DNA from 2 places in the Picosynechococcus sp. NKBG15041c genome. Region 2 is predicted to be linked to the other one. Evidence: riboswitches for the same ligand, from Rfam matches in the RefSeq annotation. Region 2 holds a riboswitch; the other holds the start of a gene.
What was found. A riboswitch is a leader RNA that binds a small molecule or an ion and turns the genes downstream of it on or off. The one in region 2 is predicted to bind cobalamin.

Region 1: linked by a shared signal. The riboswitch ahead of ACZ45B_RS02665 (TonB-dependent receptor) and the one ahead of metE (5-methyltetrahydropteroyltriglutamate--homocysteine S-methyltransferase) in region 2 are both predicted to bind cobalamin.

What each region holds. Positions count from the first base shown of each region.
Region 1 covers NZ_AP040363.1:544,348-547,997, forward strand. The annotation lists gene ACZ45B_RS02655 (D-alanine--D-alanine ligase family protein) at 69-1,223, shown strand; cobalamin riboswitch at 1,280-1,425, shown strand; gene ACZ45B_RS02660 (hypothetical protein) at 1,390-1,584, opposite strand; gene ACZ45B_RS02665 (TonB-dependent receptor) at 1,728-3,650, shown strand, end outside.
Region 2 covers NZ_AP040364.1:54,092-57,741, reverse strand. The annotation lists gene metE (5-methyltetrahydropteroyltriglutamate--homocysteine S-methyltransferase) at 1-1,836, opposite strand, end outside; cobalamin riboswitch at 2,212-2,409, opposite strand; gene ACZ45B_RS13895 (hypothetical protein) at 2,675-2,803, opposite strand; gene ACZ45B_RS13890 (cation-translocating P-type ATPase) at 2,882-3,650, shown strand, end outside.

The DNA.
Region 1 (3,650 bases), on a different replicon from region 2:
CACAAAAACATTTATGCCCTTAAGTTAAAATAACAAAGCTATTCAGGATCGTTGGAAAAACTGCATTAATGATGGAATTTGTTTACGATTTCAGTCAACTACCAAACTACCTTGAAATACTCAAGAAAAAGTTAAGAATTGCCGTCATTTATGGGGGAGATAAAACAGCTCAAGGGGCCGTTATTTATCAGACTCACAATCCCCGTTCCACCAAAACCTATGAAGTAGTTGCCCGGGACATTGCTGCTGCTCTCACAGATTTAGGTTTCCAACAGGTTTGCGTTTTACCTGATGATGCAACTTTGGGCGATCGCCTGCGAGAAAAGCAAATTCACCTGGCTTGGCTCAATACAGGTGGGGTGCAAGGTTACAATCCTGTTTGCCATACCCCGGCAATCCTAGAAATGTTGGGGGTTCCCTACATCGGCCATAATCCCCTCAATAGCTCGATTTTAGATAATAAACATGCCTTTAAACGGGAGTTACAAGGGCTGGGCTTCCCCACTGCTCCCTTTATGATTTGGCATCCCGCCCAGGGAAAATTTATCGCCAAAAATAATGTTCGTTTTCAGCAAACTTTTACAAATTATCAAGGGGCTTTTTTGGTGAAGCCCGTCTCGGGTCGCGCTTCTTTAAATATTCATTTCATCGCCCAACCTGAAGATCTCGGTGAGGCGATCGCCAACATCCATCAACAGACCCACAACACCGCTTTAATTGAACCTTTCCTGACAGGGCGAGAGTTTTGTGTCTCCGTTTGTGGCTATGTGCGTCACCGCCAAGACAAATTTGAAAAATTAGCCGCGCCTTTTACATTTTCTGTTTTAGAGCGACTTTTGGAACCAGACGAAAAGATTTTTACTTCCATGGATAAAAAAGCAATTACCGGCCAAAGAATTCGCTTTTTAGAAGACAGTGACCCAGCCAAAGAAAAGTTAATGAAATTAGCGCAACAAGTCTACTGGGAATTTAGTTTAAATGCCCTCATTCGCATTGACGCGCGGATGGATGGAACGGGGAATATCCAAATTTTAGAAGCAAACCCCAAGCCCGATCTCAAACGACCAGGGGCCAATGTTACTAGTCTTGTGGCCCAGGGGCTCTCAGAACAGCAAATGACCTATGAAGATTTGATTCTGTCTCTGATTAGCGATCGCCTGGATTATTTGTTCACCAACCACGCCCAGATCATCCCCCATATCACCGCATTGCTGGCCGCCTAACAAATAAATTTACAAATTTACAGCGGGGGCGATCGCCTGCTATATAATTAAATCTTGATAATTAAAATCAGTTCGGTTTTACCGGGGACCAGCCGGTAAAAGTAATGGGGAAAGAACGGTGAAAATCCGTCGCTGTCCCGCAGCTGTAAAGAAATTTGCAAAATTTCTAAGTCAGAATGCCCGCCGAATCCAGAGAATACACATTACTTAAACCATCTGCGAGGTACGGATGTTGACCCTCAATTCTTTTTTTCTCGCCCGCGATCAATTTCCTTTGCCAAGACTGCAATATCGCTACAGCCAGCGCCAGTTTTGTTAAGACAATGCCCATTTTTACATCGGCAGCTTCGTGATTAATCACGGGCCTAATCGGTTTTGATCAAACAGATTTTTTACTGATTACCCTAAATCAGTAGCAGTTTTCCTTTGATTTTTTACAGAGAATTCTGCCGATTAACGGTCAATATCGCTACATCTAATTCACATTTTTTTGAACTTACTTCAATGGCCCAATTTTCCTTTGTTAAGACCGTTTCTTGTGTTTTTCTTTACTTGTTCTGTGGCGCGATCGCCGCTGCTGCTCAAACAGAAATCAACCTTGAAGCAGACTCAGAAACTGAAGATCAAGAAACCGTTGATTTTGAGTTGACAGTAATCGATCAGCTTTTAAATCAAACGGTTTATGGCCCTTCCCGCCGTGAAGAAACGGTTAAAGATGCCACCCGCGCCGCCTATGTGATTAACCGTGAGCAGATCGAAGCCCAGGGTTATCGCACGGTGAATGAAGCCTTGCGGTATTTTCCTGGCATTTTTACGGATAGTACCTCTGGATCCCGCTTGGGAGCCCAAAGTTCTCAAATTTTGCGGGGGGCGAACAACTCTTCCCAAACTCTGATTTTGCTTGATGGCAGACCGATTAACCGTTTTGATTCTGGTGCTTTCGATCTATCGACTTTAACAACGGATAATGTCGAGCGGATCGAGGTCATCCCTGGGGGCGGTTCGGCGCTATTTGGCTCCAATGCCATCGGCGGGGTGATCAACATCGTCACGCGGCAACCGGAATTTAATCAACCGGTAGTGGTGGAAACGGGTCTTGATTTGGGGAGCTTTGGCTATAATCGCCAGCGGGTCGGGGTGAGTTTTGGGTCGGAGGCCCAGGCTGTTCGCGTTGCCTATGACCGCACGGCTGCAGATAATGACTTTGAGTTTGATATTCCGGTCAGTGGTCTAGCGGGAATCCGAGATAATGCCGCTAGTAATATTCAAAATGTGAACCTCCAGGCAATTACCCAGTTAGGCGATCGCCATCGACTGCGCTTTAGCGGTATCTATAGCAGCAAGGATCTCGAAATTCCGGGGAGTGTGACTTTCCCTAGCCCTAACGCGACGCAATACGACAACAATTGGCTACTGTCATTGGATTTAGAGTCTCGCCTCGGCAATAGCGATGATTCAATGCTGACAACGAAGGTTTTCGCAGATTTCAATGATTTTCGTTTCTTCAATGATCAATTTGGGACGACCGATGCTCGCTATGAAAACCGTTCCTTTGGCACACAAATCCAGCATAACTGGCAACTAAGCGAGACCCAAAACCTCACCTATGGCGTGGATTACCGCTATTTGACCGCAACAGCAGAAGATCCTGGTGTCTTTGGCTTTAGCTATGACGAAAACCTCAGTCAGGGGGCGATTTTTGCGCGCTATGGCTGGGATGTTTCCCCGGAATTTGCCCTCAATTTTGGTCTACGCCAAGACTTTAATAGTTTGGCGGATGGTTCGGTGACGTCTCCGAGTGCCGGGTTTGCCTGGCAAGTAGGAACAGCCACCCGCATCCGGGGTAATTATGCCCGCAATTTCCGCGTCCCCACGGCGGTGGATCTATATTTCCCTGGGTTTAGTAATCCTGATTTAGTCCCGGAAACGGCCAATAGTTTTGACTTGGGCATTGACCACCGTTTTTCTGACCGGGCACTGGTGCGACTGACCTATTTTAATAACACCCTCGATGATGCCATTGTTTTCGACCTCGGCACATTCACCCCCCAAAATATTCAAAAAGCCCGGAATCAAGGTTTAGAGGCAGAGTTAACCGTCCAACTGGCGCCTTCTCTTTCTGCTTTTGCTAACTACACTTGGAACAACTCTAAAATTCTCGCCGACACTAATCCTGCATTCGTTGGCAATGAGGTCGCCTTTGCGGGGACGGATTATTTCAATATTGGCCTGGCCTATGAAGATCCCCAGGGCATTTACGCGGGAATTTTTCTGAAGCGGGTGGGCGATCGCCTAACAAATAACGCCAATACAAACTCCCTTGAAGGCTACACCAATGTGGATTTGCGGGCTCGCTACCCCCTCAGTGAAACCGTGAATCTGACGGCGAGTGTGGAAAATTTATTTGACGCAGATTTTGAAACCTTC
Region 2 (3,650 bases):
CACTGCCCAATTTAGATATGCTTGCCAACGTTCGACCTTCAGGGGTAACCCTTCCCGCAGGGCTGGTTCATCGACCTGCACCATTGTGGCCCCGGCCGCTTCTAGACTAGCCACTTCTTCCCGTAGGGCCAAGGCAATTTGCATCGCTTGGTCACGGCGCGGAATATCAGTGCGGGTAAATGACCAGTTGATCATCGTCACTGGCCCAGTCAGCATACCCTTGACAGGCTTAGTCGTTAGGGATTGGGCCACCTGAAATTCTCGCACGGTCATTGGCTGGAGCCAGGCAACATCACCATAGATAATCGGGGGCCGCACACAGCGACTGCCATAGCTCTGCACCCAACCGTGAACCGTAAAGGCAAACCCATTCAGTTGTTGGCCGAAGTATTCCACCATATCAGTGCGCTCAAATTCACCATGGACTAGCACATCTAGGCCGATGTCTTCCTGAAGTTTGATGCAGTCAGCGATATGGACATCGATCGCCGCCTGGTAGTCCGCCTGGGAAATTTCGCCTTTTTTGTATTTCACCCGCAACTGGCGCACATCCTTTGTCTGGGGGAAGGAACCGATGGTCGTCGTGGGCAGGGGGGGCAGTTTAATTTGCTTTTCTAGGCGGAGGGCATAGGGCAGCGATCGCTGAAAATCTGTTGCCGTCAATTTCTGGATTGCGCTCTGCACTGCGACATTTGGTGGATTGAACTGCTTAAAGGTTTGCCACTGCTGTTCGATCGCCCTTTGTTGGGTCGTCGTCTCATCACCAGCTAACGTGCGAGCGAGGAAGGTCACCTCCGCTAACTTTTGTTCCGCAAAGCTCAGGACATGGCGCAGCGGCTCAGGTAACTGGGTTTCTAAGGTGGCATCATGGGGCACAAACTGCAGCGAGGCGGACGGCTGTACCCGCAAATGGGGGGCGATCGCCTGGAGTTTTTCCAATGTTTTCAGAGCAACACTGGGGTGAATCTGCCAAACATTGCGGCCATCAACGATCCCGGCCCCCAAAATTTTCCCCGGAGGAAATCCTTGGGTTGTGAGCAGATCTAAGTTTCTACCCCGGGTAAAATCTAGGCTGAGACCCGCCACAGGGAGCTGTGTGACCCAGCCATAGTTCACCCCCAGATCATCAAAGTAGGTAACGAGCTGTATCGGCAAGCCGGCGCTGGCCAATTGGTGATAGGTGCCTTGGACAGCGGCCTTGAGATCGGCGGCTTGGCTGGTGACCAAAATTGGCTCATGCAATTGAACTTCCTTCACACCCAATGCCTTGAGTTGGGTCAGTAGATCCACATACAGCGGCAATAATTGATTCAACCAAGCCATCAAATCCCCGTTGTGGCGGCTCAGGGCCAGGAGGGTCACCGGGCTGAGGACCACAGGTACAGCGCGATCGCCCAAAATAGCTTGCGATCGCTGCACCATCGCCAAAAACTCCCCAAAGTTTCCGAGGGGTTGCATATTGTCTTCAAGCTCAGGCACAAGATAGTGGTAGTTGGTGTCAAACCACTTCGTCATCTCCAGTGCTGGCAAGGCGTCCCGGCCCCGGGCCATGGCAAAGTAGCGATCCAGGCCGCCCAAGCCGTGAAACCGTCGGGGAATCAGTCCGAGGCGCACAGTCCAGTCCAGGACATGGTCATAAAGGGTTTGATCACCCACCGCAATGTGATCAATGCCCGCATCCAATTGAGCCTGCCAAGCCTGAGTTTCAAGATCCTGCCGCATAGCGAACAAAGCATCAGCACTAGTGGTGCCGCTCCAAAAACTTTCTAGAGCTTTCTTGAGCTCCCGGCGTTTGCCCATACGAGCGTAACCAATAGTTGTCGTTTGAATGGTCATAATAATGGGTCTTCTTGAATGACTATAGTTCGAAAAATTTGCACAGAAAACTATTAGGAAATCCGGTTGCCCACTGAGGAGAAAATAACGCTATCAGTGCAGCAAAAAGTAACCCCTAAATGAGGCGTGGATAACCTAAGTAAAAAGAGGCGATCGCAAAGCAGATTGAAGTAATAAAAAACCTCGGGATGCTGCCCTAAAACAGTCCCTATTGCCGCAACCTAATTTGCAAAAGCGTCAACAATCATTTGGCAAGGATGCCTGGTTAAGATTAAATCCTTGGTATGGGAGCTTTGTGGCAATACTCCTAAGGCGACCTGGACTTGAACAGGCCAAGACTAAAACGTTGATCATCCGTACCTCGCAGATGTTTTAGAAGGTGGTTTAGGATCGGCGGGCATTCTGACTTACACAATTTTTGGGACTCGATTTTAGATTTGTCATAGCGCTAAAATCTAAAACTTGGCCCTTAAAATCGGCTTACAGCTGCGGGACAGCGGCAGATTTTCACTGCTCTTTCCCCGTTTCCTCTAGCGGCTGATCCCCACTAGAACCGAAAGTAGATTCTATAATATCACTGAATTAACATCCCCAGTAATAGACATAAAAAATTCTTTGTCCATGGGCAATTATGACCCACCAGTTTTAAATAAGAACTTCAGTTAAAACGACCCCTCATCAATCCATTTAATGCTCATATTTATATTTTCAGAATGCATGATTTGCACCAAGAGAAAATTGGAAATTTCTTCCGTAGGGCAATTTCGAGTTGGGTATCCTTAACCCAGAGCAGCTTCTCTAGGGGCCGGAAAATTTTGGCCATCGGCATCGTAACGGCTCAGACCTCAAGAAAGCTCTGGCGATCGCCTTCATGGTCACCCCAGCCCATGGGCACAACAATATTATTGGTATTGGCTAACCGCTTGAAATGCCCCCCGATCCCCCTGGTCAAACGGTAAAGAATCATTGATGTTTAGGCTGCCCTTAGTTTGCTTTTGAAGAAGTTATGACAGCATCAAGGCATGTCTGCTCAGAAAGGATATTTATGGACTCGACCCATATTTGGACGTTTGCGCCGGAGGCGGTTTATGACATCTTTGAATCTAGCCCCCAGGGGTTATCGACGGCGACGGCACAGCAGCGTTTAAAGAAATTTGGCCCCAATGCCCTCCCAGAACCGCCCCAACGTCCGTTATGGTTACGTTTTCTCGATCAAATAACGCATTTTATGGCCCTGCTGCTCTGGGTGGCAGGGATTTTGGCATTTGTTTCTGGTACGCCCGCCCTGGGTTGGGCGATCTGGTTGGTAATTTGGGTCAATGGGATTTTTAGTTTTTGGCAGGAGTTTCAGGCCGAAAAATCCCTAGCCGCCTTAAAAAAAGTATTACCGGCCCAAGTGAAGGTTTATCGTGACGGCCAGCTCCAATCAATTCCAGCAACAGAATTAGTGCCGGGGGATGTGATGCAACTAGAAGAGGGCGATCGCATTTCGGCAGATGCCCGTTTAGTTTCTTCCGAGAGCTTATATATCGATCTGTCGGTGATGACCGGGGAATCTTTACCCGTGGCTCGCAATGCCTATCCGGTGCGGCTGCGGGAAGCGGTGTCGATCCGCGATGGCAAGACCCTCCGCCAGGGGGAACAGCCCATACGAGAAAAAAACAACCCAGCAGAAATCGCCAATTTGGTTCTGGCGGGCTCGACTGTCTCTTCAGGCCGGGGACTCGCAGTGGTCTATGGCACAGGGGCCCAGACAGAATTTGGCCATGTGGCTCACCTCACCACCGTCGTCAAGCGCGAACCCAGCACCCTCG